Regions from separate parts of the Paraburkholderia bonniea genome, predicted to be linked through region 1. Evidence: predicted binding sites of a transcription regulator. Region 1 holds the regulator's gene; the other holds the start of a gene.
The links. The regulator FliA, encoded in region 1, starts transcription of late flagellar genes. The targets are predictions, from matches to a motif close to CTAAAGTTTNNNNNNNNNNNGCCGNTA.
Positions count from the first base shown of each region.

Region 1 (5,706 bases):
TGAAAGACACGGCTGATTTGCAACTGGCGCTTGCCGAGCTGCGCAACAAGCACATCGTGCTGATCGACACGATTGGCATGAGCCAGCGTGACCGGCTGGTGTCGGAGCAGATTGCGATGCTGTGCAACGCTGGGCAGCGCGTGCAGCGGCTATTGCTGCTGAACGCGACGAGCCATGGCGACACCCTCAACGAAGTCGTGCAGGCCTATCAGAGTCAGAGCACCGGAGACAGCGAGCCGCTCGCGGGCTGCATTTTGACCAAGCTCGATGAAGCCACGCATCTTGGCAGCGCGCTCGATACGGTGATGCGTTATCGCTTGCCAGTGCATTACGTTTCGACTGGACAGAAGGTTCCAGAGAACCTGTATGTCGCTACCAGTCCTTTCCTGATCAAGAGTGCGTTTTGCATTCCGCGTGAGCATTCGCCGTTTGCGCCAGATGATGACGATCTGCCGATGCTGCTATCTGATCCTGCTGCGCGCGCTGGGTCTGGCTTGCACGAGGTTCGCTTTGGATAAATTCGTCGCCGATCAGGCCGAGGGCTTGCGCCGTTTGCTGGCGCGCCAGCAAACGCGCGTGCTCGCGGTGACCGGCGCGGCCCCCGGCGCTGGCAGCACCAGCACCGTGGTGAATCTGGCAGCGGCGCTTGCGCAGCAGGGCAAGGAAGTGCTGGTGCTCGATGAGAGTGTTGCTGGGATTTCGGTCAGCGCGATGCTGGGCGGGCTGCGTGGTGTGGCGCAGGCGGCTGCAGTGGTGCGCGGCGAGATTCCACTGGAGCAGGCCGTGGCGCGTCACGCGCTGGGCTTTGCGCTACTCGCGGCACCACGTCATTCGCTCGCGGCGTCGATAGATATCGCGCTGCTGAGCGGCAACGCCGATATCGTGCTGATCGACGCTCAACTGGGGGCGCACGGCACGTTGTCGGATCTGGCGTTGCAAGCGCATGACGTGATGCTGGTGACGCGTGTCGGCGCGGTGGCGATCACCGAAACCTACGCTTGCCTGAAACGTTTGCATTACGTGCACGCGCTGGCGCAGTTCCGCTTGCTGGCCAACCAGGTGCCGCGTGAGCGCGACGCGCAAACCGCTTTCGACAATCTCGCTGGGGTGGCCGGACGCTACCTTGGCATCACGCTTGAAGATGCCGGTCATATTCCGGCTGATGCGCAAATGGGGCGTGCACTCACGCTGTCGCGTTGCCTTGTCGATGCATTTCCTTCGACTGCGGCGGCGCGTGCGTTGTGCCAGCTTGCCGCTGCGTTACCGCACTGGCCGCAGCGCCATGCATTAGCGGCACCTGCAGTGGAGGCATCGGCCAGCGCGGTGAGCGTGAACGCGCCGCCGCCTCTCGCGCAGTCTTTTGCGCGGCACGCCTGAGATGTCTGACGCTTGATAGCAAGCACGCCTGATAGAACGCCTGACACGCGCTGGATCAGCCCAGCACGGCCAGCGCTAGAACCAGAGGAAGGGGAGCACGATGTACAACGCTCAGGGGAAGATTTCCCAGGCCGACGTTCTGACTCAGTACGCACCGCTGGTGCGTCGGCTGGGTTTGCAACTGGTGGCCAGAATGCCCGCGAGCGTCGATCTGGATGACTTGATCCAGGCGGGAATGATAGGGCTGCTAGATGCCGCGAGCCGCTACAAGGACGATCAGGGCGCGCAATTCGAAACCTATGCGAGCCAGCGCATTCGTGGCGCGATGCTCGACGAGCTGCGCAGCAGCGACTGGCTGCCGCGCAGCTTGCGACGCAATTCGCGCGAGGTGGAGCGGGCGGTGCAACAGGTTGAACAGCACGAAGGACGCGCGGCCAGCGAGAGCGAAATCGCCGGGCATCTGAAGATGCCGCTCAACGAATATCAGGCGCTATTGCAGGAGCTGCACGGCAGCCAGCTGATTTATTACGAAGACTTCGACCGCTCTGCTGACGACGAACCGTTTTTGGACCGCCATTGCTCGGACCCGGCTGACCCGCTTTCGGCGCTGCTCGACGAGAGCTTGCGCGGTGCGCTGGTCGAAGCGATTGAACGCTTGCCCGAGCGGGAAAAGCTGCTGATGTCGCTGTATTACGAGCACGGGATGAATCTGCGCGAGATTGGCGCGGTGATGGAAGTCAGTGAATCGCGTGTGTGCCAGTTGCACAGCCAGGCCGTGGCGCGTCTGCGTGGCCGCTTGCGCGATGCCGCGTGGGTTAGCGCGGATGCGGCGGCGGGGTAGCGGGTAACGCGTTGTTGAGTGGGGGGAGACGTCGCCTGGTGGCCCCCAAAAAAAGTTGAACAAACACGGTTACGCCGATCAAGCGATATTGATGCAACCGTGCTGTCTCAAGCCCCCTCCTAATTCCCCATGTAATCAAACAGCGACATACCCTGGATTTTCATAAAGCCCTGCTGCGCCGCCTGAAGTGAAAACTGCGCCAACGAATACTGGCTAATCGCAGCGGTCAAATTAGTCGTGGTCAGATCCGCCAGCGTGCTTTTGTTTTGCAGCGTGCTGGTTTGCGTCACTGCCTGCAACGCCATGATTTCCTGTTCCCGTCCGCCCACCGATGCCTGCACGGTCACGACGTTATTCATCGTGTTCTTCAGCTTGCCCATGCCTGTGCTCAACGCGTTAGTCAGGTTCGCTACCGCTGCTGGGCTGCCGGTTGGGGACTGAAGTGCTTTCACCACGTCATCAATATTGGCAAACACATCGGTGCCGGCCTGGGTCGCGGGTGTCACGGTAAAGCTGTCGCCTGCAGCGGGGTCGCCTGTGATGGTCACGCTCTGGCCGCCCAGCGTGATGCCCGCGCTAGCGGTATAGGGCTGTGGTGTGCCTGTCACGCCTGTGGTCTGGTCGGTCACGCTGTATGTGATCGCCGGTGCTGTGCCGGAAAACGTAATCAGATATCCGTGTGCGTTGCTTGGGTCAGCTGCGTTGTTGGTGCTAACGCCGCCAATCGTGCCGCTGCCGGTATTCGCTGGATTGCCGGCTGGAATCGAGGTCGTGCCCACCGCCGCAACGCCGTTGAACACGCGTACGCCGTTATCGCTGGAAGCGATCTGGCGGGTATCCGAAACCTGCACATCGCGTGAGCCGGTGTCGCCGCTGTAGGCCACGGCGCCGCTGGCGTCGATGGCAAACGGTTGTGCCGTGGTCTTGAAGCCCGCAAACAAAAAATTGCCTTGGGGGTCGGTGGCGTTGGCCAGGGTCATCAACTGGTTGCGTAGCCCTTGTAGCTCGGTCGCAATCGCGCTGCGGTTGCCGTCGTTCAGCGAGCCATCTCCGGCGCGCACCAGCAAGGTGTTGATGTTCTGCAGCACGTTGCTAACGCTGCTCAGCGTGGTGTCTTCGGTTTGCAGTGAGGACAGCACGGTGTTCTGGTTGTTCGAATACTGCGCTAGCGCTGCGCCTTGCATGCTCAATTGCACCGCTTGCGCTGCGCCGAGTGGATCGTCCGAGGGTGTGCTCAGGCTGATGCCGCTGGCTATCCGTTGGTACATCTGCCCCAGCAAACTTTGCTGGTCCATCATCGTGCTGACGTTGAGCGAAAAATAATCACTGGTGGACATGCGCATGATTCAGTTCCTCACGAAAAAACCGACAGCAATGTCTGAAACAGGGTCGAGCTGGCCTGAATCACTTTGCTGTTGGCTTGGTAGAGCTGCTGGTACTTCAGCAAATTCGCCGCTTCTTCATTCACGTTCACCCCGGATACCGCTTGCTGCGCTGCGGTGATTTGTGTCACTAGCGAGGCTTGGGCTTTGTTCATGCCCTGGATCTGGTTGGTCTGGTTGCCGATCAGGTTGACGTAGTTCGCGTAGGCCCCGGTCAGCGTCGAGGTGCCGCCGTTCAGCACGGTGGCGCTCACCAGGTTCGACATGCTCTGGGCGTTGCGGCCGTCATTGCCGCCGCCGGTGTTCGCGCCAATCGTGAAGGTGTCGCCGTTCGCTGGGCTGCCGCTCAAGGTCACGGTCACGCCATTCATCGATCCTGCTGGGGCGGGTGTGGTGGCGCTGTTGATCGTCAGTGTCGCGCCGGTGGCAGGGTTGTACGGCACGGGGGTGGTGCCGGTCGCGTCAATCGTGATGGTGGTGGGCGGGGTGCCGGCAATGGTCACGACCGAGTTCGGTGGGAAACCGCTCATCTGGCCGGTGGCGGAGTCGTAGGTCAGCTTGGTCGGGGTTGAGGGCAAGGCATAACCGGTGGTCACGCTGCCTTGTGAAATCGTGCCGGTGCCGCTATTGGTCGCGCTCGCGCTGGCCAGCACTGGAGACGCTGCGGCTATCGCTGCGCCGTTGCTGGTGGCGAGGCCAAAGCCATTGAGCGCGCCGCGCGTCGGTGAGACTGAAAACGAATCGCCCGCTGCCATGGTGCCGCTGAGGTTGAACTGCAAACCGCCGATGGGGCCGCTCAGATCGCTGGCGGTGCCCACTACTGTGCCGGTGGCTTTATCGGTGAGTGCGTACTGGGTGCCGTCGTAGGACAGTGTGTAATCGCTGGTGGGCGGTTGCGCGGGATTGCTGATTCCGGCGCTGAGCGTCGCGCTGCTGGTGTTGTTCTGGTTGGCATATACCAGCGGGTTGCCCACGTTGAACAACGCGCCGCCTTTGTTGCCGGAGAGGTCGATGCCTAACGCGTTTTGTGCGTTAACTTGCGCGGCGAAGCTGACGGCAATCGCCCCTAGTTGAGCCTGGGCGGGGTCGAGGGTCTGGGTGCGAAACGCTAGCAACCCGCCTAGCGCGCCGCCGCTAATCGACGTATCTGGCAGCAGTTGTGCCGCTGGTGCGGGGTTCGCTCCCGCTAGTCCGAGGTAGGCAATCGACACTTCGGTCGGATCAGCCGCTGACGTCACGGCACCCAGGTTGAAACTTTTATCGTTCGCCACCAGGGTCTGACCGTTGCTCATAAAGATGCTGTAGCTCGAACCACTTGCCACCACCTGGATTCCGGTGAGCTGGCTCAGCTTCGACACTGCGAGGTCGCGTTGATCGAGCAACTGGTTCGGCGGCTGGCCTGAGGTGCTGGCGGCGGTGATCTGCGAGTTCAGCTCTGCGATTTGCGCGGTGTAGCTGTTGATCTGTGAGACGGCGTCGGTGAGCTGGGTGTTGACGGTTTGGCGCAACTGCCCATATTGCTGGCCTGCGGCATTGATCTGGTTCGCCAGCGATTGCGCGTTGCTGATCGCGGTCTGGCGTGCGGCCTGGCTGCCTGCATCGTTGGCCACGCCCTGCAAGCCGGTGAAGTAGCTCGTGATCGCGCTCGAAATGCCGGCTGTTGGGCTGCCGACGAGGTTGTTCAACTGGGCGATCAGGCCGTAATAGGAAGACGATGCGCCGCTTTGGGTTTGCGCGGTATTCAACTGGTTGGTCAGGTACTGGCTGTACTGACGCTGAACCGTTGTCACCGATACGCCTTGCGGCAGATAACCTGAGCCGCTGTAAAGACCAGCGGTTTCCTGGAAGATGGGGCGCTCGACGGAATAACCCGGCGTGGCGGCATTGGCCAGATTCTGGCCGGTGGTGGTCAAGCCCCACTGGGCTGCGTTAAGGCCGCTAAGCGCGATATTGAACAGGTCGCCTGACATGTTTCATCCAGAAAGACGCGCCAGCGAAGCTGGCCGTCATGTTGCGGGAACTGACGTGTTATCGGCAGGCTGGCGCAAAAATGAAGGGCCTGTGGCAACAAAACTCGTGCTGTCTGTTCGTGCGCGCGGCGGCATC
Region 1 is NZ_QPEQ01000001.1:384,171-389,876, forward strand. It holds gene flhF (flagellar biosynthesis GTPase FlhF) at 1-518, shown strand, start outside; gene GH656_RS01630 (MinD/ParA family ATP-binding protein) at 511-1,377, shown strand; gene GH656_RS01635 (RNA polymerase sigma factor FliA) at 1,478-2,218, shown strand; gene flgL (flagellar hook-associated protein FlgL) at 2,338-3,561, opposite strand; gene flgK (flagellar hook-associated protein FlgK) at 3,573-5,570, opposite strand.

Region 2 (5,706 bases), 2.0 Mb from region 1:
GTCGCGGATTTCGCCGATATAGGGCACCAGATCAACGTTGGGAGTACGGCAACGGAAGCGATATTCAACATTCGCCGCGGGAAAATGATGCAGGACAACTTGCATCATCGTGAACTTGTACAAGTCGGTATCGAGCAGCGAAGTAATCATTATTAACGTGCAAGCTGACAGCGTAGAAGAGAAGGCGCGTCGCCCAGGCAATGCCGGGCGCACCTGATGCTGGCGCATGTTACCCGAATGCCGATGCCGGCCACAGCTACCGTCATGGCCACCTTATTAGCCAAAACATGGCCAAAACACAGCCATAACTCAGCCCAACGCAACCAGACGCACTGAAGCAATGTCTCTCATTAACTAATCACAAAACGATCTAAACCGGTCTGGGCGGGGGGCTGCCGGGGGCTGGGCGTTACGCTACAATAGCGCCTCTCGACGTTTTGCCCCTTCCCCCCGACACCGCATGCAGGAGCTGCCTGAATGACTCACGTTGTGACCGAAAGCTGCATCAAGTGCCGCTATACCGACTGCGTTGATGTTTGCCCGGTGGATTGCTTCCGCGAAGGCCCGAACTTCCTTGCCATCGACCCCGACGAATGCATCGACTGCGCCGTGTGCGTCGCCGAATGCCCGGTGAACGCGATTTACGCCGAAGAAGACGTGCCAGGCGACCAGCAGGATTTCATTGTGCTAAACGCCGATCTGGCCAAAGGCTGGCCAAGCATCACCAAGACCAAAGCCCCGCTGCCGGAAGCCGAAGAGTTCAAGGACGTCACCGCCAAGCTCGCACTGCTCGAACGTTAAACCCCAGGTTGCAATAAATGCAGCCGCAGCGCCCGGGGCCTTGACAGCTCCGATCGCATCCCCCTACAATCGCGTCTCTCTGCTGTTTCCGTTCCCCGATAGCTCAGTTGGTAGAGCGCCGGACTGTTAATCCGTAGGTCCCTGGTTCGAGCCCAGGTCGGGGAGCCAAAATTGCAATAGCCCGCTAAACGTATTCAACGTAACGGGCTTTTTTATGTAGAGAGCCGCTGCACCAGTTTCATTGTTGTTCCCCGATAGCTCAGTTGGTAGAGCGCCGGACTGTTAATCCGTAGGTCCCTGGTTCGAGCCCAGGTCGGGGAGCCAAAAATTCGAAGGCCCGCATTTTCATGCGGGCCTTTCTGTTTTGCGCGAGCACTTTCGCTGTGCTTTTGTTGTTTTTGTCTCCGTTTTTGTCACCGCCTTTGCCATTTTTGCCGCCCTGCTGCATCGGCCGATCTTGTTCAGCCGCAGTGCCAGCGCCGCTTCGCTGCACGCGCAATGCATCCTGAAAAACATCAGCGCTGGTATACGATGGCGCTTTTTCTCCGGGACCTCCGATGAAAACCACCCTGCTGCAACTACCGCTGGCCATCGCCGTCACGGCCCTGATGCTGCCGCTCGCACACAGTGAAGAGATCGCCAGCGTCAATACGAATTTCCGCGTCACCGGCTCAGACCGCGTCGTGGTCGAGGCTTACGATGATCCGCTGGTCGCAGGTGTGACCTGTTATGTCTCGCGCGCTCGCACCGGTGGCATCAAGGGCACGCTCGGACTGGCAGAAGATCCAACTGAAGCCTCGATTGCCTGCCGCCAGGTCGGCACGCTGCGCTTTAGCAGCCCGCTCAAGCAGCAAGCAGTGGTGTTCTCCGAGCGCATGTCGTTGATCTTCAAGGCGCTCCATGTGGTGCGCATCGTCGATGCCAAACGCAATACGCTCGTATATCTGACTTATAGCGACCGTGTCGTCACCGGCAGCGCGAAAAATAGTGTCACCGCCGTACCCGTTCCTGCTGAAACGCCCATTCCGCTGAAATAGCGCTGAGCACCGCAGTACTCACCGTTCACCGCGCACCGTTCACGCCTGACGTAGCACCTGCATCGCCGCTCACGCAGCGCATTCACTCATTTTTTGTTCAGGAATACCCCGTGCCGTCCACTTCCCCCGATCGCTGGCGCGAATTCACCGCAGGCGCACGCGATACGATCCCGATGCTCGTTGGTGCCGCACCGTTTGGCATGATCTTCGGCACCCTCGTCGCCTCGGGGCCGCTGCATCTATGGCAAGGGCAGTTGATGTCGCTCGCGGTATTCGCGGGCTCGGCTCAGTTCATCGCGCTCGGTCTGATCGCCAGTCATGCCAGCTTCGCCGTGATCCTCGCCACCACGCTGGTGATTAACCTGCGCCATGTGCTGTACAGCGCAACGCTCTCGCCTTATGTCGCACATTTGCCGATGCGCTGGCGCTGGGCCCTCGGCGGGCTGCTCACCGATGAGGTATTCGCCGTCGCCTGGGCTCACTACCGGCGGCATCCGCCTGGCCCGGTCAGCCCGTACTATTTCCTGGGCTCGGGCATCTCGATGTATCTCAACTGGCAAATCTGGACGCTCGCTGGCCTGCTGTTCGGGGCAGCGTTCCCGGGGCTGCAGTCACTCGGGCTGGATTTTGCCATGGTGGCCACCTTCATCGCCATTGTGGTGCCGCAACTCGTCGCCTTGCGCTATATCGCTGCCGCCAGCACGGCAGGTGCGCTGGCGTTCTTCTGGCAGGCGTGGCCGTACAAGCTCGGGCTGCTGGCTGCCGTGCTGGCAGGTGTGATCGTCGGCGTTGTGCTGTCCTGGCCACGCGCTACTCGTCCCGTCACGCCGGAGATCCCCTCATGAATTACGTCCTGTTGATTGCTGGCATGGCGCTCATCACCTGGCTAATTCGTGCAGCCGTGTTCGTGCTGGGCGAGCGGCTGGCGTTTCCCCCTCTGGTGCGCACGGCGCTCAGCTTTGTTCCGGTCACCGTGCTGACAGCGATCATCGTGCCGATGGTGGTGTCGCCGCATGGTGCGGGAGCTGAGCTGAACTGGCGCAATCCGCAACTGGTCGGTGCGCTGGCCGCGATGCTGGTGAGCGCCCTCACCCGCCGTCCGTTAGTCACGATTGCAGTTGGGCTCGCGGTGTTTTTCGCGTGGCAAGGCCTGGTGCTGCCGGTACTCAGTTGATAGCTGCGACATAACCGGATGTCTGCTGCAAGGCTGGCATCTGGCAGGCTCAAGTTTTTTCTGATCTGGCCGATATCCCATTGAAGTCAGCGCTTCGGGCCCGCAAGGCCCGAACTAGGGGGCGGGGCAGACATGCCGCGTGCAACGACCACCGGGAACAAGTTCATGGGCCAGATCACCCTGTCACTCAAAGACGAAATCATTACGTCGCTCCGCAAGGACTTCGAGGCTTTTGTGCGCGTCTCGCTCAAGCTCGATGCGCAATTCGCCACACCGTCGTTCGAAGATTTTCTGCGCGCCAAACTGCTGGATAACATGGTGCCGCTCACCGAGCATGCGGTGCAGCGCATGCTGCAAGGGGGCCACTATGCGTGGGCCAAGCGGACGCTCGACAAAGAATTCCCGGATATCGTCACGATCCTGATGCGCCAGGCAGGCGAGTTTGGCTTTGGCTTTGCCGCGCGCTCGGAGTGGACCCCTGAGATGCTCAGCCAGCACTGTCAGGAGTGGGCCGCGGCGATTGTCAATGAGGCGCAGGCGGAAGCCACGCTGATCGAACCGCTGGCGGCCCAGATCAAGCATTCCGTACAAGACATCCAGGCGCTGGAGGAAAGCATGCAAACCCCCGCCTGGCGGCTCTCGGAAGCGCTGCGCCAGCGCGTGTATGAAGCCCGCGTGGGATGCGAAACCAGCGTAGGCAGCACCGCCCGCGAAAAACTCGGGGAATTGCGCGGCCTGCTACGTCTGGGGGTGGCGCACGGCTTGTTCCAGAAGCAGGAAGCGCAGCAGGTGATGGAATATCTGCGGCTGCTCAAGCCCGAAATTTTTATCGAAGAGCCTTACGACATCTTCACGCGGCTGGCCGCGTGGCTACGGCAGTTATTCACCGCGCCGGCCCCGGCGAATCCGCGTTAGCGTGGAGCCTGATAGCGGGCTTCGGTCAGATGTGTGGCGTTTGCCCGAAAACGGGTCGTGGTGGCGATGCTGGTTGCGCACTGCATCGGCCTTGGCCCCGGCAAATCCGCACTAACGTGGAGCCTGATAGCGAGCCTCGGTCAGATGTGTGGCGTTTGCCCGTAAGCGGGTCGTGGTGGCGATGCTGGTTGCGCACTGCATCGGCCTTGGCCCCGGCAAATCCGCACTAGCGTGGAGCCTGATAGCGAGCCTCGGTCAGATACGTGTGGCGTTTGCCCGAAAACGGGTCGTGGTGGCGATGCCCGACACAGCCTGCAGCGGTTCAGCTTTTTGCTCCACCCTATGCCCGGCTTGCACAAAAATCTGCCCGGGCCGTCACCGGTCCCGGGCAGATTTTTTGCGGGCGCTCTTTCTGTGAGGATGAGCGCCCTAGTACCAGGCCAGCGGCTTATTGCACGCCAGGCGCTGACGGAGCAGGCATCTGGTCCGGTGCCTGCATCTGATCTTTCATCTCAGCTGTAGCGGCCTTTTTCTCGGTCTTGCGCTGCTTCTTCGCCTTGTTCACCTGCGCCTTGTATTTTTCTTTCGACGCATTCTTTGATGCGCGGTATTGCGCGTTGGCCTGGGCGTCAGCATTGCGTTTTTGCACAAGAGGGTCCGTTGAGCCTGGTGCGGTCAGCGGCTGTGGCGCGGGGGTGACGCCTGGTGTGCCAGGAGCCTGCATCGGTGCCATTGCGTCCGGAGCAGCGGCGGTCTGGGCGAAAGCGGCAGTGGTAGCCAGCACGGTCAGGGCAGTGCCAATCAGCAGCGAGCGAATCTGAGTCATGGGAAATCCTCTCTGTATGTTGTTGGACGCGGGCGGACTATCTGGCACCTACCGCATGCAGGCATACGTGCCTCGCCCGGTCAATGTAGGCCGCTGCGGTATGCAACGGGCCTTGTAGAGACTAGCCATTGGCCCGGGAAGTTCAGCGTCTGCACCAATCTGTTACTCAACGTTGCATTTCCTGACACGATGAAAAACGCCTGAAGCTCACCCCAAACCCGGCACAGGCTCGCCATTCAGGAGGCGTGGGCTTATGATGCGAACCCGCTCCCGGCTCTTCTTTCATGCAGTAACACACCATGCCTAACCTTCATTTCACGCTAACTGGCGATTACGTCGAACTACATAACCTGCTCAAGCTGACCGGTCTCGCTGACAGCGGCGGGTCAGCCAAGCTGCTGGTGGCAGCAGGTGAGGTCAAGGTCGATGGCCAAACCGAACGACGTAAAACCTGCAAGATCCGCACCGGCCAAGTCGTGCTGCTGGGCGATACCCGCATCGCGGTTCAGGAAGGCCCAGCGCCCAGTTGATTCGGTGGTTTGGCTCAGCGGTTTGACTCGGTGGTTTGACTCGGTGGTTTGACTCGGTGGTTTGACTCAGCGGTTTGACTCAGCGGTTTGACTCAGCGGTTTGACTCAGCGGTTTGACTCAGCGGTTTGACTCAGCGGTTTGACTCAGCGGTTTGACTCAGCGGTTTGGCTCAGCGGTTTGGCTCAGCGGTTTGGCTCAGCGGTTTGACTCAGCGGTTTGGCTCAGCGGTTTGGCTCAGCGGTTTGACTCAGCGGTTTGACTCAGCGGTTTGACTCAGCGGTTTGACTCGGTGGTTTGACTCAGCGGTTTGACTCAGCGGTTTGACTCAGCGGTTTGACTCAGCGGTTTGACTCGGTGGTTTGACTCAGCAGCCTTGACCCGGCGCTTCGGCCAACCGCACATGCAGCGACAGTGCCGCGCCG
Region 2 is NZ_QPEQ01000001.1:2,410,510-2,416,215, forward strand. It holds gene pncB (nicotinate phosphoribosyltransferase) at 1-153, opposite strand, end outside; gene fdxA (ferredoxin FdxA) at 478-801, shown strand; tRNA gene GH656_RS10635 (tRNA-Asn) at 894-969, shown strand; tRNA gene GH656_RS10640 (tRNA-Asn) at 1,050-1,125, shown strand; gene GH656_RS10645 (CreA family protein) at 1,410-1,838, shown strand; gene GH656_RS10650 (AzlC family ABC transporter permease) at 2,012-2,683, shown strand; gene GH656_RS10655 (AzlD domain-containing protein) at 2,680-3,012, shown strand; gene GH656_RS10660 (DUF4088 family protein) at 3,178-3,927, shown strand; gene GH656_RS10665 (hypothetical protein) at 4,376-4,753, opposite strand; gene GH656_RS10670 (RNA-binding S4 domain-containing protein) at 5,053-5,283, shown strand.
Region 2: a site for FliA is predicted at 3,061-3,087, ahead of GH656_RS10660 (DUF4088 family protein). Genes of this name have one in related genera too.